One region of the Halodurantibacterium flavum genome, then DNA from elsewhere that is predicted to be linked to it. Evidence: riboswitches for the same ligand, from Rfam matches in the RefSeq annotation. Region 1 holds a riboswitch; the other holds the start of a gene.
The links. A riboswitch is a leader RNA that binds a small molecule or an ion and turns the genes downstream of it on or off. The one in region 1 is predicted to bind cobalamin.

Region 1 (10,886 bases):
GCTGTCGCAGCGATACGCCGGTTTCCTCGGCAAGACGTGCCGCCGTCACCGGTTGCGGCAGGCGCCGCAACACATCCATCAGCCGCATCAGCCGGTCGGTCCGGGCCATGACATCCTGCCGCGTTCTGTCAGCATGGCGACGTTATACCGGGGCATGGTCAGAATGAAGGAGTTTCCGATGCCGACCCTCTATCACGCCCCGATCAGCCGTTCGTCCGTCATTGTGACGCTGATCGATGAACTCGGTGCCGACGATATCGAAATCAAGGAGGTCACGATCCCCCGGCAGGACGGGTCCGGGGGCACCGACCCCCGCAACCCGCATCCCGAGGGCAAGGTACCGCTGCTGGTGGACGGGTCGGATACGATCCGCGAGCGCGGCGCGATCATGCTCTACCTCACCGACCGCTACCCGGAGGCCCGGATGGGACCGCTGAACGGTGAGCCTGGCCGGGGGGCCTATCTGTCCTGGCTCTTTTACTATCAGGGCGTGATGGAACCGGTCATCATCCTGCACTGGGCGCAGCTTTCGCACCCGGCGGTCACTGCGAGCCTGCGCGATTTCCAGACGATGATCGCACGGCTGGAAGAGACGCTGTCGCACCAGCCCTATCTGCTGGGGCAGGAGTATTCGGCTGCCGACCTGCTGTGCAGCGGCCCGTTCCTGTGGTTCCCAGACCTGTTGCCGCAAATCCCCGCGCTGCAGGATTGGGTCGCGCGATGCGGGGCGCGACCTTCGGTTGCGCGGACTGCGGCGCGCGACAGCGCGGCCAAAGGGGCCTGAGCGATCACCCGGCCGAGGGAAAGAACAGCTGTTCGCCGCCCACGGTGAAGCTTGCGATTGCGGCCTGTCCTTCCGGTGACACGAGCCAGTCGATGAAGGCCTGCCCCTGGTCGGCCTTCACATGCGGGTGGCGTTCGGGGTTCACCAGGATGACGCCGTAGGGGTTGAACAGCACCGGGTCGCCTTCGAACACGATTTCCAGGTCGCCGCGGTTCTCGAAGCTCAGCCATGTGCCGCGGTCGGTCAGGGCATAGGCGGGTAGCTGGGCGGCGGTGTTGAGCGTGGCGCCCATGCCCGAGCCGGTGGACAGGTACCAGCGGCCTGTCGGCTCGACCCCGGCAGCGGCCCAGAGGGTTTGCTCGGCGGCATGGGTCCCGCTATCATCCCCACGCGAGGCGAAGGACGCCCCCGCGCCCGCGATGGCAGCCATGGCGGCGGCGGCATCAGCGGCATCCCGCAGGTCCGCGGGGTCTTCAGCCGGGCCGACGATGACGAAGTCGTTATACATGACGTCGAAGCGCTGCACGCCGTAGCCCTCGGCGACGAACGCCTCTTCCTGCGCGCGGGCATGGACAAGGACCACGTCGGCATCGCCGCGCCGCGCGGTTTCCAGCGCCTGACCCGTGCCCTGCGCCACGACACGGACCTCGATCCCGGTCTCCTCCTGAAAGATCGGCAGGATATGTGCAAAGAGGCCCGAGTTCTCGGTCGAGGTGGTGGAGGCCACGGTGATGAAGTCCTGTGCCGCGGCGGGCAGGGCCGCGACGATCGTCAGCGCTGAAGCGGACAGGATGAAGCGGCGGGTGAGGGTCATCTCTCTCTCCCTTTTGTGGTTACCAGATCAGATCGCCCGCGAGGAATGCGCGGGCCTCGGGGGTCTCCGGCCCCGCGAAGAACGCAGGCGCAGATCGGTGCTCGATCAGCCGGCCGCGGTGGAGGAAGGCCACGTCCTGACCCAGACGCCGGGCCTGGCCCAGATTGTGGGTGCTCATCACGATGGTGATGCCTTCCTCCGAGAATTGCGCGACCATCTCCTCGATGATCCGCGTGGCCGAGGGGTCGAGGGCCGAGCAGGGCTCGTCCAGAAACAGCACCTGCGGGCGCATCGCCCAGGCGCGGGCGAGCGCAAGGCGCTGCTGCTCGCCCCCGGACAGCAGGCGGGCAGGGCGGTCTGCCAGCGGGGTCAGCCCGAAACGGTCCAGCGTGCGGGCGACGGCCTCATGGCGCGCGGCGGACGCCATGCCCTTCAGCGCCAGCGGATAGTCGAGGTTCGCCGCAACCGAACGGCGTAGCAGGACGGGGCGCTGGAACACCATTGCCTGCGCCTCGGCGCGCGCCTCGCCGCTGGCCCAGATGCGGCGACCCGCGGTCGGGTCGATCAGACCGTGGCAGAGGCGCAGGAACAGGCTCTTGCCCGCGCCATTCGCGCCCATCACGATCAGCCGCCGCCCGGCCTCGATGCGCAGGGTGAGGCCGGACAGGAGCGGCTTTCCCCCCACGGCATAGCCCACATCCTTTAGCGCCAGCGGAAGGATCGAGGTGGAAACATCGCGCGCTGCCCTCATCCCAGCCGCCCCCGTGCCCATTGCCCGGCCCCCCAGGCGGCGGCGTTCAGCGTCAGGGTAAGCGCGAGCAGGATGATCCCCAGCGCCACGGCGAGGCCGAGATTGCCCCGGTTCGTCTCCAGCGTGATCGCCGTGGTCATGGTGCGGGTATGGCCCGCGATGTTGCCGCCCACGATGAGCACCGCGCCGACCTCGGCGCTGGCGCGCCCGAAGCCGGCCAGCACGCCGGTCAGCAGGCTGACGCGCCCGTCCCAGAGCAATGTCGGAACCGCGCGCAGCCGGCTGGCGCCGAGCGAGCGGAGTTGCTCCCGATACTCGGCCCAGAGATCCTCGACCACCGAGCGGGTCAGCGAGATGATAATGGGCAGGATCAGCACCGTCTGGGCGATCACCATTGCAGTGGGCGTGAACAGGAGTGCGAGATCCCCGAGGGGCCCCGACCGGGACAGCATCAGGTAGACGACAAGCCCCGCCACGACCGGCGGCAGGCCCATCAGCGCGTTGAACAGTACGATCACCGCGCCGCGCCCCGGAAACCGCGCCAGCGCCAGCGCAGCGCCCAGGGGCAGGCCGACCGCACAGGCGATCAGCACGGCGGTCAGCGTTACGCGCAAGGACAGCCCGATGATCTGCATCAGGACGGGATCCCAGCTGGAGATCAGGCTGAAGGCGGTTGCGACCGGGCCGTCCACGGAAAATCCTTGCTTAAGGCAGTAGAAAAGGATCAGAAATCAAAGTAGAATGCAAACATGTAACCAGTGCAGGAGATTGCATGAAAATGCAGGATCCACAGGTCGAAGCGACCTCGCGCGCAGCCGATCTTGCAGATGTGCGGGTCACCTCCTCGTCGCTGATGACGACCGGAGAGGTTGCCGACTATCTGCGGGTGAAGGAGCGCACGATCTACGAGATGGTTGCGCGCCAGACGATTCCGTTCAGCCGCGCCACCGGCAAACTGTTGTTTCCCCGTCGGCTGGTCGATGCCTGGCTGGAAGCCCAGACCGAACTGCCCGCTGCGGGCATCGCCTCGGCCCCGCCGATCTATGCCGGCTCGAACGACCCGCTTCTGGAATGGGCGCTGCGCCAGTCGGGCAGCGGGCTGGCGGTGCTGGCGCGGGGATCGAGCCAGGGGCTTGAGGATCTGGCGGCGGGGCGCGCGGTGCTGGCCGGGCTCCACCTGCTTGACCCGGATACGGGCGAATGGAACCGCGCCGCCGCCCGGTCGCACCTGCCCGGCACCAGTCATGTCCTGATCCATTGGGCGCGCCGGACGCAGGGGTTGATCACCGCCGCAGGAAACCCGCTGGGGATAAAGGGGTTGAAGGACGCAGCACGGCGCGGCCTGCGCTTTGCCACGCGCGCAGGCGGCGCGGGCTCGACCCGGCTGTTCGAGGTGCTGCTGGCGCGCGACGGGTTGACGATGGCCGATCTGACCACCCTGGACCGCCCGGCCGAGACGCATGCCGACCTGGCCACGCTTATCGAGACCGGCGAGGCGGATTGCGGTATCGGCCTCCAGGCGGCTGCCGGGCATCTGGGTTTCCTCCCGCTCGTCACCGACGAGAGCTTTGACCTCGCCATGACCCGGCGCGAGTATTTCGAGCCGCCCATTCAGACCTTGCTGGCCTTCGCCCGTTCCTCCCCCTTCGCCCGCCGCGCCGAACATCTGGGCGGCTATGACCTCACCGAGCTGGGGCGCGTCCTCTGGAACGGCTGATCGCCGCGCAAGCCCGGGTATCGGGGCCGCGATTTTTCTTGGCGGCGGCGGCAGGCGCGTGCTAGGCAGGCGGCGATGGTGCCCGGCCCCGCCGGGAGAATAGGGAAACCGGTGCGGACCTTTCGCCCAATTCCGGTGCTGCCCCCGCAACTGTAAGCGGAGAGTGCCCCCAAACCACTGGCCCCGGCCGGGAAGGAGGGAGGTGCCGTGACCCGCGAGCCAGGAGACCTGCCATCCCGTGCGAAACAGACCCGGGCGGGGCGTCCGGAGGAGGCAGAATGACGATCCGTGCGTCCCTCGGGGCCGATGTTTTTCCTTACCCGGCCGATAACGGTCCAGCGCGCCCGAGGTCACGGGCATGAGCTGCCCGCCACCGCAGCCCGCCGCGCTGGAGCTTGACGCCGTCAGCTGGGGCAGGGGCATCCTGAGCCCCGTGTCGCTGCATCTTGCCCCCGGCCGGGTTCTGGGGGTTCTGGGCGCCAACGGCGCGGGGAAGTCGACCCTTCTGCGGCTGATCTATCGCTTTCACCGCCCGGAAGCCGGGCGTGTCCTGCTGGACGGCACCGACATCAACGCGCTGCCCGCGCGGCAGGTCGCGCGACGGGTGGCGGCGGTCCTGCAGGAACAACCCACCGATTTCGCCCTGACCGTGGCCGAGATCGTGGCGCTGGGGCGTGGCCCCCATCGTCGCGGTTTCGCCGGGCCCTCGGCCCATGACGCGCATCTGGTCGATCACGCGCTGGAGCGCCTCTCGCTTGGGCATCTGGCGGCGCGAGCCTTCGGCACGCTGTCGGGGGGCGAACGGCAGCGCGTGATGATCGCGCGCGCGCTGGCGCAGGAACCTGGTCTGATCGTGCTCGACGAGCCCACGAACCACCTCGATATCCGCCATCAGCTGGAGGTGCTGCGCCTTGTCCGGGGTCTGGGGGCGACGGTTGTCGCCTCGCTCCATGATCTGAACCTCGTGGCGGATTTCGCCGATGACCTGCTGGTTCTGGCGGGCGGGCAGGCGCTGGCCTTCGGCCCGGTCGAGGATGTGCTGACCCCTGACCTGATCGCCCGCGCCTTCGGCGTCACGGCCACACCACGCGACATGCGCGCGCGGTTCGATTTTTCCCTGTCCCACTGATCCTTGAGAGACCGCATGAAACCTGTTCTGACCGGGCTCGCCGCCCTGTTCCTTGCCTCCCCGGCGCTGGCGCATCCCGTCACTGTGCAAAGCTGCGACCGCGAAATCACCTTTGAGGCACCGCCGTCCCGCGCGGCCTCGCAGGATGTGAACCTGACCGAGATGATGCTGGTCATGGGCCTCGCCGACCGGATGGTGGGCTACACCGGCATTTCCGGCTGGAACAAGCTGGATGAGGAAATGCGGGCCGACGTGGCCGAACTGCCCGAGCTTGCCGAGCGCCGCCCTCCGCGCGAGGTTCTGGTGGGCGCGGATCTCGACTTCTGGTTCGCCGGATGGAACTACGGCATGAGCGTCGGCGGCGAGGTCACGCCCGACACGCTCGCCCCGTTCGGCATCCAGGTCTATGAGCTGACCGAAAGCTGCATCCACATCATGCCCCGCGACCGGATCGCGATGCAGGACATGTTCAACGACATCCGCAACCTCGGCCTGATCTTCGGCGAAGAGGCGCGGGCGGAGGAACTCATCGCCGGATGGGAGGCCGAACTGGCCGAGATCGCCGCCACCATTCCCGAAGGGGAACCGCTGCGCGTCTTCGTCTATGACAGCGGCGAGGACGTACCCTTCACCTCGGGCCGCTATGCGATGCCCACGGCGATGATCGAGGCCGCGGGCGGACGCAACATCATGGATGACGTGGAGACGAGCTGGACCCGCGTCGCATGGGAACCGGTGGTCGAGCGCAACCCCGAGGTGATCGTGATCGTCAATTATGGCGAGGTGACGGCGGATCAGAAGATCGCGTTCCTGCGGTCGAACCCTGCCTTTGCCCATGTCGACGCGGTCATGAACAACCGCTTCGTGGTGCTGGAATATGTCGAGGCGACGCCCGGTCCGCGCAACATCCGGGCGGTGCGCAAGCTCGCCAAGGCTTTCCGCGGCGGCTGAGCGATGAACCGGCAAGCCCCTCCGGCAGACCGGACCGCCGAGGCGGTCGTCCACGCCGCGCTGCACCATCGCAGCGGTCAGCGACGGCGCGCGGGCCTGTGGCTCATGGGCATTGCGGCGGTGCTTCTGTCGGTCACGGCGGGCGTCAGCATCGGGGCGGTGCAGGTGCCGCTCTGGACGGTGTGGGGTGTGGTTCTGGACAAGATCGCGCCGGGATGGATCGACCCCTGGTGGTCGCCGGGCCGCGCAGCGATCGTCTGGGACATGCGACTGCCCCGCGTGCTGCTCGCCGCGCTGGTGGGGGCGGGGCTGGCCCTTACCGGAACCGTGCTGCAATCGGTGACGCGTAACCCGCTCGCCGATCCGCATCTTCTGGGCATATCCTCGGGGGCGGCCTTTGGCGCGATCCTGGCGCTTTTGCACACGGGGATGTTTCTGGGACCGGTGACGGTGCCCTTGCTTGCGTTTCTGGGGGCGCTCGCTGCGGCGGGCCTGGTTCTGGCGGTGGCGTCCTTTGCCCGCGCCGCCAGCGCCGACCGGCTGGTGCTGACCGGGGTGGCGGTGTCGTTCATCGTGATGGCACTGGCCAATATCCTGATCTTTCTGGGCGATCCACGCGCGGCGCATACGGTCATCTTCTGGATGCTGGGCGGCCTTGGCCTTGCGCAATGGTCGCACCTGATCTGGCCGGCGCTGGTGCTGGCCGGCGCCGGCCTCTGGCTGAGGGCCGTATCAGGGCCGCTGAACGCGATGACGATCGGGGACGAGACGGCGGCGACGCTGGGAATTCCGGCGGCGCGGTTCCGGCTGGCGGTCTTTGTGGTTTCGGCGCTGGTCACCGGCGTGATGGTCGCCTTTTCGGGGATCATCGGTTTCGTAGGCCTGATGGTGCCGCATATCGTGCGCCTGATCGTCGGCGGCGATACGGCGCGGGTGATCCCGGCCGCGATGCTGGCGGGGGCGGTGTTCCTGATCTGGGCCGATATCGCCGCCCGCACCCTGATGCGCCCCGAGGACATGCCCATCGGCATCGTCACGGGGCTTGTGGGGGGCGTGTTCTTTATCTGGCTCCTGCGGCGTCAGAACCGGTAACGCAGGCCGATCACATTGGCATTGGCCGCGCCATACATGTTGCCCAGCGTGCGCCCTCCGCCGGACCGGTGGTGAAGCCGCCAGAAGATCTCCCGCTCGGGCGCGTCGGTGCTCGACAGGCTGAGTTCCGGGCCGAGGTAGAACAGCGTCCGCGCATTGCCGCCATACCGCGCCTCAAGCTCTTGTTCCCGCCCGCGATGGGTGCTGCTGATATGGCTGAGGCCGACGGTCATCGCGGTGCCGAGCCGGTAGTCGGGCGCGACGGCGAACCCCTTGTGCCGCAGGACGGCGCCGCCCCAAAGCTCACCGGTGACGCCGCCGCCGAACCGGCCCGCGCCGCCGATTTCCCAGCCGAGCGCGAATTGCCCGCGCTCGAACGGAAACTGCTGGAACCCGAGTCCAACCACCACATTGCGTTCATAGCCCACGCCGGGCGCGACTGCGCTTTGGTGCATGTTGCCCCGGGTCAGCGCGCCGCCAAAGGCGAAGACCGAGCGCGCATGGCTCTCCTCGAACATCGGACTGTCATAGGCGGCCGCGGGCTGCGTCAGGACCGAGACCGCCGCGAGGGCAAAGGCAAAGCCGCGAATTTTCATGACCCCTCCGGCTGAACGGGCATCGCTGCCCGCCGCCGTGGTCTACGCGTGATTGGGGCCGCAGACAAATCACGGTGGCGCGGGGGGCAAAGGATGGGCGATCTCTCGCCCATCCCGGAACCGGTCAGATCGGATAGTGCATCGGCCCGTTCTGGGTCGTGATCCAGCGCAGTTCGGTGAACTCGGCGATACCGGCCGTGCCACCGAACCGGCCATAGCCGGACTCTTTTACCCCGCCAAAGGGCATCTGCGCCTCATCATGGACGGTCGGCCCGTTCACATGGCAGATGCCGCTTTCGATCCGCCGGGCGACCTCGATTGCCCGCGCCTGATCCTGCCCGAACACCGCCGCCGAAAGACCGAATTCGGTATCGTTCGCGATCCGCACGGCGTCATCGACGCTTTCGGCGCGGATGATCGCGGCGACGGGGCCAAAGCTCTCTTCGCCATAAAGGCGCATCTCGGGCGTGACACCATCCAGCGCCGCCGCGTCGAGCATCGTGCCCTCTCCCTCACCTCCGGCGATGAGGCGGGCGCCCTTGGTCTGTGCATCCTCGATCATCTCGCGGATGCGGCCCGCCGCCTCGGCGGTCACGAGCGAGCCGAGCGGTGCCTTCGCCTCGGACGGGTCACCGGCCGTCAAGGTGCGGACCTTTTCCGCGAACGCCTCGACAAACCGGTCGGCGGCGCCGGGCGTCACGATGATCCGCTCGGTCGACATGCAGATCTGGCCCTGGTTCATGTAGGCCCCAAAGGCCGCCGCGGCGACGGCCGCGTCGATATCGGCGTCGTCGAGCACGATCAGCGGCGCTTTGCCGCCCAGTTCCAGCAGCGCGGGCTTCAGATGGCGCGCGGCCGTTTCCGCGATGATCCGCCCCACCCGGGTCGAGCCGGTGAAGTTGACCCGCCGCACCGCGCGTTGCGCGATAATGGTCTCCACCAGCTTGCCCGCATCGTTCGGCGCGTTCGAGATCGCGTTGAGCACACCCTTGGGCAGACCTTCCGCCACCGCCTCGACGATCAGCGAATGGGTGCGGGGGCAAAGTTCTGACGTCTTCATCACGATGGTGTTGCCGCAGGCCAGCGGCGTCGCAAGGGACCGGACCCCGAGGATCACCGGCGCGTTCCAGGGCGCCATCGACAGGACGACGCCCACCGGCTGGCGCACGGCCATCGCCGTGCTGCCGGGCCGGTTGGACGGGATGATCTCGCCGCGGATATGGGTCACGAGGCCCGCGGCCTCGACCAGCATCTCGGCGGCAAGCTGGACGTTGAAACGCCCCCATGCCTCGGTCGCGCCAATCTCGTCCTTCATCGCGGCCACGATGTCGTCTGCACGCCCGCGCAGAGAGTCCGCCGCCTTGAGCAGCAGTTTGCGCCGTTCGCCCGGCGCCACCGCCGCCCATTCCGGAAAGGCCCGGGCCGCCGCGGCGACGGCCGCCTCTGCATCGGCGGTGGTTGCGGCGGCGGCGCTGGTCACGGCCTTGCCGGTCACCGGGTTGGCCCGCTCGAACCGCTGGCCGTCCGAGGCCGCGCGATAGGTGCCGTCGATGAAAAGCTCGGTCTTGTGCATGGGATCTCCTCTCTCGTGGGCCGGCGGGTGGCCGACCGTTCACAGGCAGACATAAGGGTCCGCCGGTCCATGCCAACCCCGGTGCGACCCAAGGTCCGGCACGGAACCGGGAGAGAGAGGAGACGGCCCCCGCCCGGCGGTCAGGCCGCCGGCGCGCGGGTTCCGAAGGGCCGGGTGTCGAGCGCCGCGGCCATCAGGGCGCGGGTATAATCCTCGGCCGGCCGGTCAAAGACGACATCGGTCGGGCCCTCCTCGACTATCCGGCCCTGACGCATCACCACGATATGGTCGGCCAGCGCCCGCACCACCGCAAGGTCATGGCTGATGAAGAGATAGGTGAGGCCGTGTTCCTGTTGCAGCCGGCGCAGAAGGTCCACGATCTGCTTTTGCACCGAACGGTCCAGTGCCGAGGTCGGTTCGTCCAGAACGATGACCTTGGGCTTGAGGATCATGGTGCGCGCGATCGCGATCCGCTGCCGCTGCCCGCCCGAAAATTCGTGCGGGTAACGGTTGCGCATGGCGGCGGAGAGGCCGACCTCTTCCAAGGCTGCGGCGGCGCGGCGGTCGCGTTCCTTGCCCGACAGGCCCGGTTCGTGGATCATCAGCCCCTCGGTGATGATCCGCCCGACCGTCATGCGCGGCGAGAGGCTGCCGAAGGGATCCTGAAAGACCAGCTGCAATTCCCGCCGCAGGGGGCGCAGCTTGCCGGTTTCCTGCGGCAGTTCGCGTCCGCGATAGCTGACCAGCCCCGCGCTTGGCAAAAGTCGCAGGATGGCCCGGCCCGCAGTCGATTTGCCGGACCCGCTTTCACCGACCAGACCGACCGTCTGCCCCTCGGCGAGCCGCAGCGAGATCCGGTCGACCGCGCGCACCTCGCGGGCCCTGGTGAAAAGCCCGCCGCCCGAATGGAAGGTGACGGCCAGATCACGCGCCTCGATCAGCGCGGGCGCGTCGGCAGGCGGCGGGGCCTTGCGCCCCTCGGGTTCGGCGTTCAGCAGCATCCGCGTATAGGGATGCTGCGGGTCGGCATAAAGCGCCTGTGTCTCGCCCTCTTCCACGACCTCGCCGGATTGCATGACGTAGACCCGGTCTGCAAAGCGTTTCACGATGCCGAGGTCATGGGTGATGAAAAGGATCGCCATGCCAAGCCGCGTCTGCAGATCGGCGAGCAATTCGAGGATCTGCGCCTGGATCGTCACATCGAGCGCCGTCGTCGGTTCATCCGCGATCAGGATGTCGGGGTCGCAGGCCAGCGCCATGGCGATCATCACCCGCTGGCGCTGACCTCCCGAAAGCTCGTGCGGGTAGCTGTCGATCCGGCGTTCGGGTTCGGGGATGCCCACAAGGCGCAGCAGTTCAATGATGCGCGGGCGCGCCGCGCGGCGCGACAGGCCCCGGTGATGACGCAGCGGTTCGGCCAGTTGCTCGCCGATCCGGTACAACGGGTCGAGCGAGGTCATCGGTTCCTGAAAGATCATC
Region 2 (10,886 bases), on a different contig from region 1:
CGCCGCCAGATGACGACCCCGTCCGAGCCGAACGTCCATGCCATCGCGCTCGATAGCGATTTCGACGCCTGTCAGGCGCGGGTCAAGGACCTGTTCAACGATCTCGCCTTCCGGGACGAGGTGCGGCTTGCCGGCGTGAACTCGATCAACTGGGCGCGGGTGCTGGCGCAGGTGGTCTATTACTTCACCTCGGCCGTCAGCCTTGGCGCGCCGCACCGCCCGGTCAGCTTTACCGTGCCCACGGGCAATTTCGGTGACATCTTTGCCGGATACATCGCGCGGCGCATGGGCCTGCCGGTCGAGCGGCTGGTGGTCGCGACGAACCAGAACGACATCCTGCACCGCGCGCTCAGCACCGGGCGGTATGAGGTGCAGGGCGTGACGCCCACGATCAGCCCGTCGATGGATATTCAGGTGTCCTCGAACTTCGAACGGGCGCTTTTCGATGCCTATGGGCGCGATGGGGCTGCGGTGACGCAGCTGATGGATGAGTTGAAATCCACCGGCGGGTTCGAGATCAGCCAGGGGGTGATCGACCGGCTGCGCGATACATTCGTGTCGGGCCGCGCCTCGGAAGAGGAAACCCGCACGACCATCGCCCGGACCGCCGCAGAGACCGGAGAGGTGCTTTGCCCCCATTCGGCCGTCGGCGTGCATGTCGCCGGCGCGCATCTTGGCCCGGTGCCGATGATCACGCTGGCGACCGCGCATCCGGGCAAGTTCCCCGATGCCGTCGAGGCCGCAACCGGGCAACGTCCCGCGCTTCCGCTGCGCATGGCCGACATATTCGACCGGCCCGAGCGTGTGACCGATCTGCCCGACGATCTCGATGCGCTCCGCCAGTTCATCCGCGAAAGGATCACGAATTGACCGCACGCCTGACGACCCTGCCCAACGGCTTTCGCATCGTGACCGAGGCCATGCCGGGCCTCAAATCGGCCTCTGTCGGCATCTGGATCACGGCGGGCGGGCGGCATGAGCGGGCCGAGCAGAACGGCGTGGCCCATTTCCTCGAACATATGGCGTTCAAGGGCACGGAGCGGCGCAGCGCGCTGCAAATCGCCGAGGAAATCGAGGATGTGGGCGGCTATATCAACGCCTATACCAGCCGCGAGATGACGGCCTATTACGCCCGTGTGCTGGAAAACGACGTGTCGCTCGCACTCGACGTGATCGCGGATATCGTGCTGAACTCGGTCTTCGACCCGAGAGAGCTGGAGATCGAGCGCGGCGTCATCCTGCAGGAAATCGGGCAGGCGCTCGACACGCCCGACGACGTGATCTTCGACTGGCTGCAAGAGGCCGCCTATCCCGACCAGCCGATCGGGCGGTCGATCCTTGGCCCCTCGGAACGGATTTCCGCCTTCAACGCGGGCGATCTGCGCGGGTTTGTCGCCGAACATTACGGGCCGGGGCGGATGATCCTGGCGGCGGCTGGCGCGGTCGATCATGACCGCATCGTGGCCGAGGCGACCGCGCTCTTCGGCCATCTGCCGCCGACCCATGACGGGCAGGTCGTGCCCGCGCGCTTTGTCACCGGCGAACGGCGTGAGATGCGCGACCTCGAACAGGTGCATTTCGCCATGGCCTTCGAGGGTCCGGGCTATCGCGACCCCGAGGTGCACACGGCCCAGATCTTTGCGACAGCACTTGGGGGCGGCATGTCATCGCGCCTGTTCCAGAAGGTGCGCGAGGAACGCGGTCTCTGCTACACGATCTTCGCGCAGTCGGGCGCCTATGAGGATACCGGGTCGATGACCATCTATGCCGGGACCGGGGCGGCGGATGTGGCCGAACTGGCGGGCCTGACGATGGATGAGCTGAAGCGGTCCGCCGAGGACATGACCGAGGCAGAGATCGCCCGCGCCCGTGCCCAGATCAAGGCGGGGATGCTGATGGGGCTGGAAAGCCCTTCGTCCCGGGCCGAACGGCTGGCGCGGCTTCTGTCCGTCTGGGGCCGCGTCCCCGAGGTGGATGAAACGGTCGCCCAGATCGACGCCGTGACCTGCGACGGCGTGCGCGCCTATGCCGCGCGGATGGCGAGCGGGGCGCGGGCGGCACTGGCGCTTTATGGGCCCGCGAACAACGCGCCGATGCTCGAAACCCTGCGCGGTCGGCTCGCCGCCTGATGCTGGGCCTGCGCCGGAAGCTGCGGATCGAGACAGAGCGGATGACGCTGCGCCTGCCCACGCATTCCGACTATCGCCCCTGGGCCCGGCTGCGCCGCGTCAGCGCCGATTTCCTGACGCCCTGGGAACCCGTCTGGGCCGAGGATCATCTGGCGCGCAAGTCCTTCACCAACCGCGTCTACTGGTCCCAGCGCGCGCAGATGGGCGGCACGGCCCTGCCGCTGTTCCTTTTCCGCCGGGAAGACGACGCGCTTCTGGGGGCGATCACGCTCGACCACATCCGGCGCGGTCCGGCGCAGGCCGGGACGCTCGGCTACTGGATCGGCCAGCCCTATGCCCGTCAGGGTTATATGCGAGAGGCGATTGCCGCCCTTGTACACCACGCCTTTACCGCCCTTGACCTGAGCCGGGTCGAGGCTGCTTGCCTGCCCGAGAATGCCGCCTCGCGGGGCGTTCTGGAAAAATGCGGCTTCAAGTATGAGGGCGTGGCGCAAAGCTACCTGCAGATCAACGGGCGGTGGCGCAACCATGTCCTTTACGCCAACCTGCGCAATGACCGTCGCGGCCGGACCGAGGTGGGCTGATGGCGGCCACGCTGATGATCCAGGGCGCCGGGTCGAACGTGGGCAAGTCGATGCTGGTGGCGGGTCTGGCGCGGGTTTTTGCGCGGCAGGGTCTGGCGGTGCGGCCCTTCAAGCCGCAGAACATGTCGAACAATGCCGCCGTCTGCCCCGGCGGGGGTGAGATCGGGCGCGCCCAGGCGCTGCAGGCGCGGGCCTGCGGCGTGGCGCCGTCCATCCACATGAACCCGATCCTGCTGAAGCCTGAAACGGACACCGGCGCGCAGGTGGTGGTGCAGGGCCAGCGGCTGACCACGGTGCGGGCGCGGGATTACGCAGCGCTGAAGCCCCGGCTGATGGAGGCGGTGCTCGACAGTTTCGCGCGCGTGGGCAAGGGCGCCGATCTGGTGATCGTCGAAGGGGCGGGCAGCCCCGCCGAGGTCAACCTGCGCGCGGGCGATATTGCCAACATGGGCTTTGCCCAAGCGGCGCGGGTGCCGGTGGTGCTGGCGGGCGACATCGACCGGGGCGGGGTGATCGCGCAGCTCGTGGGCATACAGGCGGTCATCGACCCTGCCGACGCGGCGCTGGTGCGTGGGTTCCTCATCAACAAGTTCCGCGGCGATCCGCGCCTGTTCGACGACGGCTATCGCTTCATCGAGGCGCGGACAGGCTGGCGCGGGTTCGGGGTGGTGCCGTGGTTCACCGACGCCCATCGCCTGCCGGCCGAGGATGCGGCCGACCTGCGCCGGGCATCCACGGGCGGGACGTTTCGCCTCGCCGTCCCGATGCTGTCACGGATCGCCAACTTCGACGACCTTGACCCGCTGGCACAGGAACCCGGCGTGAGCGTGGAGATGATCCCCCCGGGCCGCCCCCTGCCAGTCGAGGCCGATCTGATCGTGATCCCGGGCAGCAAGTCCACCCGCGGTGACCTGCAGTTCCTGCGCGATCAGGGCTGGGACATCGACATCCGCGCCCAGCTTCGGCGTGGCGGGCGGGTGCTGGGCCTCTGCGGCGGCTATCAGATGCTGGGCCTGCGGATCGACGATCCGGAGGGGCTGGAAGGCGCCCCCGGCAGCACCGAGGGGCTGGGGCTTCTGGACGTGGTGACCCGGATGCAGCCGGAAAAGCGGGTGACGCTGACCGAAGCGCAGCATCTGCAAAGCGGCGAGGCTGTGCGCGGCTATGAAATCCACCTTGGTGTGACGGAAGGGCCGGATCGTGATCGCCCCGTTTTCCGGGTGGCGGGCCAGCCCGAAGGCGCGCGGTCAGCGGATGGACGCGTGATGGGAAGCTATCTGCACGGCATGTTCAGCGCCGACGGCTTCCGCCGCGCCTTCCTGCGCGGGATGGGCACCGAGGCGGGCAATTTCAGCTATGACGCCACCGTGGATGCGGTGCTCGACCGGCTGGCCGACCACCTTGAGGCGCATGTGGATTGCGCGGGCCTGCTGGCGGTGGCGCGGGCGGGGCTCTAGAACTCCACCCCCGGCTGGGCCTTGATGCCGGCGCGGAACGGGTGCTTGACCAGCGTCATTTCGGTCACCAGATCGGCCAGTTCGATCAGTTCGGGCTTGGCGTTGCGCCCGGTCAGCACGACATGGGTCATGGGCGGCTTTTCTGCCGCCAGGAACTCCAGAACCTCGGCCAGATCCAGATAATCATAGCGAAGGGCGATGTTGATCTCGTCCAGCAGGACCATCTGGATCGCGGGGTCGCGGATCAGCTCCTTGGCCTTTTCCCAGCCGGCGCGGGCGGCGGCGATATCACGCTCCCGGTCCTGCGTTTCCCAGGTAAATCCTTCGCCCATCGCGTGAAACTGGCAAAGGTCGCTGAAATTCCGCGTCAGCAGACGGCGTTCGCCCGTATCCCAACTGCCCTTGATGAACTGCACCACGGCGCAGGGCATTCCATGGGCGATGGCGCGCAGAATCATGCCAAAGCCTGATGACGACTTGCCCTTGCCCGCCCCGGTATGGACGATGATCAGGCCCTTTTCGCCGGTCCGGGTCTCCATCATCCGGTCGCGGGCGGCCTTGATCTTTGCCATTTTCTCGCGGTGGCGGTCGGGGTCGGTCTGCATCGGTTCTCCTCGCTTGACAGGGGGGCGCGGATGGCGCAGGTCAAAGGGGCTGGTTCCTGTTTATGACAGGCGAAGAGGGAATGTGACAGGGGGCAACCCCAAGCACAGCCGCCCCCGCGACCGTGACCGGAGAGGCTGCCCAAAGCCACTGGCCCAAGGCTGGGAAGGCAGGGAGGCCGCCGGGGTCCAACGACCCCGAGATCCGCAAGCCGGGAGACCTGCCAGCGCATGTGACGTAGACCGGACGGGGTGTTCCGGTGTCGGGCCCGCATGACGCTGCGGTTCCGCCATCATGCCCTCGTTCCACATATGAGGGACGAAAATGAAACGAATTATTCTTTCGGGCATCTGGGCGCTGTTCGCTCTGCCTGCGGCCGCGCATCACCCGATGGGCGGCGCGGCACCCGTGACGCTGTTCGAAGGGCTGGCGAGCGGCCTTGCCCACCCGGTGATCGGGGTGGATCACCTGGCCTTCATCGTGCTGGTGGGGCTGGCCGCCGCCGCGTCACAGCGTCTGCTTGCGGGGCCCGCGGCGTTCATCCTCGCCACGCTCGCCGGCACCTTCCTGCAGCTTGCCGGGGCCACCTTGCCGCTGGCCGAAATCATCATTTCGGGTTCGGTCGTGGTGCTGGGCGCGCTGTTGTTCCTTGGCCACCGCGTGGCGGGGCCTTCGGCGCTGGCGGGCTTTGCCTTTGCCGGGCTATTCCACGGCTGGGCCTATGGCGAGGCGGTGATCGGATCAGAGCCCATGCCCGTCCTTGCCTATCTGATCGGCTTTGGGCTGATCCAGTTCGCGATCGCCGCGGGCGTCGCGCGGCTGGCCCATGGCGCATCTCAGCCCGAAGGTTGGGTCAAGGCCCGGATCGCCGCTGCGGTCTGTGCGGGCGTGGGCCTTGCGTTTCTGGTCGAGGGCATCGAGGGGATGATTTTTGCCTGAGGATTTCAGCCCGGATGTCGTGCGGCTTCTGGTCTGCACCACCTGTCGCAGCGCCTCGGCTCCGCCCGACGGGGAAACCCGCGCGGGCGCCGTCCTTCTGGACCGGCTGGCCGGCCAGCTTCCCGAAGGGGTGGAGGCCGTCGCCGTCGAGTGCCTGTCGAACTGCACGCGCGGCTGCACGGTCGCGCTGCGGGGGGCGGGGCGCTGGACCTATGTCTATGGCAATATTGACCCCGACACGCATATCGGGGCGGTGCTGGATGGCGCCGCCCGTTACCGCGCCACGCCCGACGGGCTGGTGCCCTGGCGCGAACGGCCCGAGCATTTCCGCAAGAACTGCATCGCCCGTATCCCGCCGTTGGAGAATTGAATGAACGACCTTGTAAAGATCCCCGTCACCGTGATCACCGGCTTTCTGGGCGCTGGCAAGACGACGCTGATCCGCCACCTGATGCAGAACCCGCAGGGCCGCCGCCTTGCCGTGGTGGTGAACGAATTCGGTGATGTGGGCGTGGATGGCGAGATCCTGAAATCCTGCGCCATCCCCGACTGCCCCGAGGAGAATATCGTTGAACTTGCCAATGGCTGCATCTGCTGCACCGTGGCGGACGATTTCATCCCGACGATCGAGGCGCTGATGGCGCTGAATCCGCGCCCGGATCACATTCTGATCGAGACCTCGGGCCTTGCGCTGCCGAAGCCGTTGCTCAAGGCGTTCGACTGGCCGGATATCCGGTCGCGCATCACCGTGGACGGGGTGATCGCGCTGGCTGATGCCGAGGCCGTGGCCGCAGGCCGCTTTGCCCCGGATGTTGATCGGGTAGAGGCGCAGCGGGCGGCCGATGACAGCCTCGACCACGAGACGCCGCTGTCAGAGGTGTTCGAGGATCAGATCGCCTGCGCCGACATCATCCTGCTGACCAAGGCCGATCTGGCCGGGGACGCCGGGCTGGCAAAGGCGCGCGAGATCATCGCGGCCGAGGCCCCGCGCCCCCTTCCGGTGGTCGAGGTGACGGAAGGTGCAGTGGACCCGCGCGTGATCCTGGGCCTTGGCGCCGCGGCAGAGGATGACCTTGCTGCCCGCCCGTCGCATCACGACGATCCGCATGACCACGACCACGAGGATTTCGACAGCGTCGTGATCGACATCCCCGAACAGGCCGACCCCGCCGCGCTGACCGCACGGATCGAGGAACTGGCCCGCACCCGCAACATCCTGCGGGTCAAGGGCTATGCCGCCGTATCGGGCAAGCCGATGCGCCTTCTGGTGCAGGCGGTGGGTGCCCGGGTGCGCACCCAGTTCGACCGTCCCTGGAAGGCGGATGAGGCGCGGCAGGGCCGCCTTGTCGTCATCGCCGAACATGACGACATCGACGAGGCCGCGATCCGTCAGGCATTGGCGGGCTGACGGATGCATGTCGTCTTCCGCGAAAGCCGGGGGCTGGAGGAAACCGCCACGCCGCAGGATCTGGGGCAACGCCCTGCCGATCTTGTGGTGCTGTCCTTTTCCGACAGCGACCTTGGCGCTTTCGCGGCGGGCTGGCATCGGGCCAAGGGCGGCTTGCCCACGCTGCGGTTGGCGAACCTTGCGCAGCTTGCGCATCCCCTCTCGGTCGATACCTATGTCGAGGCGACGCTGTCGGGCGCCAAGGGCATCCTCATCCGGCTGATCGGGGGCGTGCCCTACTGGACCTACGGGTTGCAGCAGGTCCACGCGCTGGCACAGGCGCGGGGGATCGCGCTGGCGGTCCTGCCGGCCGATGGCCGACCCGATCCGCGGCTGGATGAATATTCGACGCTGCCCGTCTCCACCCTCCGCCGCCTGTCTCACTTATGCGACATGGGCGGAGAGGTCGCGGCGCAGGCGGCGCTGGCGCAGCTTGCGCTGGCGGCGGGGCTTTACGCAGGGCCGGTGCGGGGGGCAAAGGTGCTGCCGCAGGTGGGGGCGTGGGATGGGGGTGTGACCTGCCCTGCGGCATTTGCGCTGACCAGCACGCGGCCCCGGATCATCCTGACCTTCTATCGGGCCTATCTTGCGGCGGCGGACCTTGCACCGGTGCAGGCGCTGGCCGATGCGTTCCGGGCGCGGGGCTTTGATGTGCTGGGGCTATTCGCGCCCTCGCTCAAGGCACCCGGGGCGGCGGGCTGGCTGCGGCGCTGGGTGGCGCATCTGGAGCCTGCCGCCATCGTCAACGCCACGGCCTTTTCCTCGGGCGAAGCCGCGCCCCTCGACGCGGCCGGCGTGCCGGTGTTTCAGGTGGCGCTAGCCACATCTTCTCGCGCCGCTTGGGAGGAAGAGGATCGCGGCCTCTCCCCTGCCGATCTGGCCATGCATGTCGTCCTGCCAGAGGTTGACGGCCGCATTCTGGCCGGTGTCGCGTCCTTCAAGGAGCCGCTTCCGCGGGATGAGGCGCTGGAATACGCCCGCAACGCCCACGCGCCCGACGCGGCGCGGATCACGGCAATTGCCGAGCGCGTAACGGGCTGGGTGCGGCTGGCGGAAAAGCCCGCTGAGGAAAAGAAGGTGGCGCTGGTGATGTCCACCTATCCCGGCAAGGCGCATCAGGCCGCCCATGCGGTGGGGCTGGATGCGCCGGCCTCTTGCGCGGCCATTCTGCAGGATATGGCTGCGGCGGGTTATCGGGTGGGCGAAGGTCCGCCCCTGCCGCAGGGGCATGTTGCATGGCCGGTGGCTGAATATCAGGCGGCGCTTGCGCGGCTTTCGCCCACGCTTCAGGCGGCCCTGCCACTGCTGCCCGAGGATGACCCCGACTGCCGGGACGGCGCGTTCCATTTCGCCGCCGAATGGCGCGGCAATGCGCTGGTGGCGTTGCAGCCGGAACGTGGACTGCCCGCCGCCCGGGACGCAGAATATCACGACCTCAGCCGCCACCCCCGCCATGCCTATGTGGCTTTTTACCTGTGGCTGCGGGCGATGGGTGTGGACGCGCTGGTCCATATCGGTGCACATGGCACGCTGGAATGGCTGCCGGGCAAGGCGGTGGCGCTTTCCGATGACTGCTGGCCAGAGGCGCTGGTGGGCGCAATGCCGGTGATCTACCCCTTCATCGTGAACGATCCGGGAGAGGCCGCGCAGGCCAAGCGGCGCATCGGCGCGGTGACCATCGGGCATATCCCGCCGCCGCTGCGCCCCGGCGCCACGGGCCGCCTGTCGCGGCTCGAAAGCCTGCTGGACGAATTTTCCAACGCCGACGGTCTTGACCCCCGCCGCCGCGATCGCCTGCAATCCGATATCCGGGCCGAGGCGCAGGCGTTGGGAGTGGAGGAGGATCTTGGCCTCGATGCGGCCACGACCCTGGCCGAGGCGATCACCCGCATCGACCGCTTTGTTTGCGACGTGAAGGAAAGCCAGTTCGGCGACGGGCTGCACATCTTTGGCCGCGAACCGGACGTGCCGCATCTGGAGGGCGCGGCGGCCAGCGCCGTGGCTGAACGTGCGGCGCTTTTGGATGCCTTGGCCGGGCGCCGAGTGGCTGCGGGGCCTTCGGGTTCGCCCTGGCGCGGGCGGGCGGATGTGCTGCCGACGGGACGGAACCTCTTCACCACCGATCCCCGTGCGGTGCCTTCCCGCGCGGCTTATGCGCAGGGCGTGAAACTGGCCGAGGAACTGGTGCGCCGCCACCTCCAGGACCACGGCGATTATCCCAAGGGGCTGGTCGTGGATCTATGGGGCTCGGCCACCATGCGCACGGCGGGCGAGGAATTTGCCATGGCGCTGCATCTGCTGGGGGCAAAGCCGGTCTGGGACGAAGGCTCCGACCGGGTGAGCGGGGTGGAGATCCTGCCCATCGCCCTGCTGGAACGGCCCCGGCTGGATGTGACGCTGCGGGTCTCGGGCCTGTTCCGCGACGTGTTCCCCACGCTCGCGGCGCTGTTCGGTCAGGCTGTCCGGATGCTGGCGGAACGGGAAGAGGCCGCTGACTGGAATCCCTATGTCGGTCAGGCAGGTGCGCGGGTTTATGGCCCGGCGCCGGGCAGCTATGGTCTGGGTCTGGATGCCGAGGATTACGGACCCGAAGGCCGTGCCCGCGCGGGCGAGGCATGGCTGCGGGCGAGCGAATGGGCGCTCGATGGCAGGGGCCACGATGCAGAGGGGCTGCGGGCGCGGGTGGCGGGGGCTGATGCCTTTGTCCATCTTCAGGACCTGCCGGAAACCGACCTGCTGCTTGCCGCCGACTATGCCGCCCATGAGGCGGGCTTTGCCGCAGCGCAGTCGGTGACGGGCGGGCAGGCCGCGCTTTACCACATGGACGTCACCCGCCCCGACGCCCCCCGCGTCCGCACCCTGCAGGAGGAAATCGCCCGCGTCGTCCGCGCCCGCGCCACCAACCCGGACTGGATCACGGGCATGATGCGCCACGGTTTCCGCGGCGGGGCCGAGATTGCGGCAACGCTCGACCATATGGCGGCCTTTGCTCATCTGGCCGGGGTGGTCGCGCCCCATCTTTTCGACGCCTATCACGAGGCGACGCTGGGGGATGGGGCGGTGCGCGACTTCCTTGCGCGCGAAAACCCCGGTGCGCTGCGGGCGATGGAATCGCGCTTCATGGCGCTGCATGAGGCGGGGCTGTGGGTCACGCGGCGGAACTCGATCCTTGCTGGCTTGGGGGCGGCGGAATGAGGCCCGAGGCAAAGGGCTGGTGCCCCGGCGCCTTCCGTCCGATGATGTCCGGCGACGGGCTGATCGTGCGGGTGCGCCCGCGGCTGGCCGCGCTTACAGCGGCGCAACTCCGGGCGATCTGCGAAGGCGCGCGGCGCTGGGGGTCGGGGATCATCGACCTCACCAATCGCGCCAACCTGCAACTGCGAGGGGTTGGCGAGGCGGGGCATGCGCCGCTCTTGGACCTGTTGGCGGGTGCCGGGCTGCTCGACCCTGATCCGGCGATGGAGGGGCGGCGCAACATCCTGACGCAGCCGCTTTGGTCAACGGGCGACGATACCCACCGCATCGCCGAGGAACTTTCTACCCGTCTTGCGGAACTGCCGCCGCTGCCGGCCAAGTTCGGCTTTGCCATCGACGCAGGACCCGCGCCGCTGCTGCAGGGCGATCCCGCAGATATCCGGGTGGAACGCAGCGCCATCGGCCTGATCCTGCGTGCCGACGGCGCGGCACGTGGTGTCGCGGTGACGGCCGGTGAGGCCGTGGACCGGAT

Region 2: linked by a shared signal. The riboswitch ahead of ACFSGJ_RS13090 (HupE/UreJ family protein) and the one ahead of ACFSGJ_RS01270 (ABC transporter ATP-binding protein) in region 1 are both predicted to bind cobalamin.

Annotation. Positions count from the first base shown of each region.
Region 1 covers NZ_JBHUGH010000001.1:277,231-288,116, forward strand. Annotated here, with positions in the region: gene ACFSGJ_RS01240 (helix-turn-helix transcriptional regulator) at 1-109, opposite strand, end outside; gene ACFSGJ_RS01245 (glutathione S-transferase family protein) at 179-784, shown strand; gene ACFSGJ_RS01250 (ABC transporter substrate-binding protein) at 789-1,598, opposite strand; gene ACFSGJ_RS01255 (ATP-binding cassette domain-containing protein) at 1,618-2,349, opposite strand; gene ACFSGJ_RS01260 (ABC transporter permease) at 2,346-2,984, opposite strand; gene ACFSGJ_RS01265 (substrate-binding domain-containing protein) at 3,122-4,066, shown strand; cobalamin riboswitch at 4,126-4,316, shown strand; gene ACFSGJ_RS01270 (ABC transporter ATP-binding protein) at 4,425-5,195, shown strand; gene ACFSGJ_RS01275 (ABC transporter substrate-binding protein) at 5,211-6,146, shown strand; gene ACFSGJ_RS01280 (FecCD family ABC transporter permease) at 6,252-7,238, shown strand; gene ACFSGJ_RS01285 (hypothetical protein) at 7,226-7,834, opposite strand; gene ACFSGJ_RS01290 (aldehyde dehydrogenase) at 7,959-9,407, opposite strand; gene ACFSGJ_RS01295 (ABC transporter ATP-binding protein) at 9,548-10,886, opposite strand, start outside.
Region 2 covers NZ_JBHUGH010000010.1:45,487-56,372, forward strand. Annotated here, with positions in the region: gene thrC (threonine synthase) at 1-870, shown strand, start outside; gene ACFSGJ_RS13070 (M16 family metallopeptidase) at 867-2,129, shown strand; gene ACFSGJ_RS13075 (GNAT family N-acetyltransferase) at 2,129-2,713, shown strand; gene ACFSGJ_RS13080 (cobyric acid synthase) at 2,713-4,170, shown strand; gene cobO (cob(I)yrinic acid a,c-diamide adenosyltransferase) at 4,167-4,775, opposite strand; cobalamin riboswitch at 4,809-5,015, shown strand; gene ACFSGJ_RS13090 (HupE/UreJ family protein) at 5,098-5,712, shown strand; gene ACFSGJ_RS13095 (DUF1636 family protein) at 5,705-6,082, shown strand; gene cobW (cobalamin biosynthesis protein CobW) at 6,083-7,120, shown strand; gene cobN (cobaltochelatase subunit CobN) at 7,124-10,354, shown strand; gene ACFSGJ_RS13110 (cobalamin biosynthesis protein CobG) at 10,351-10,886, shown strand, end outside.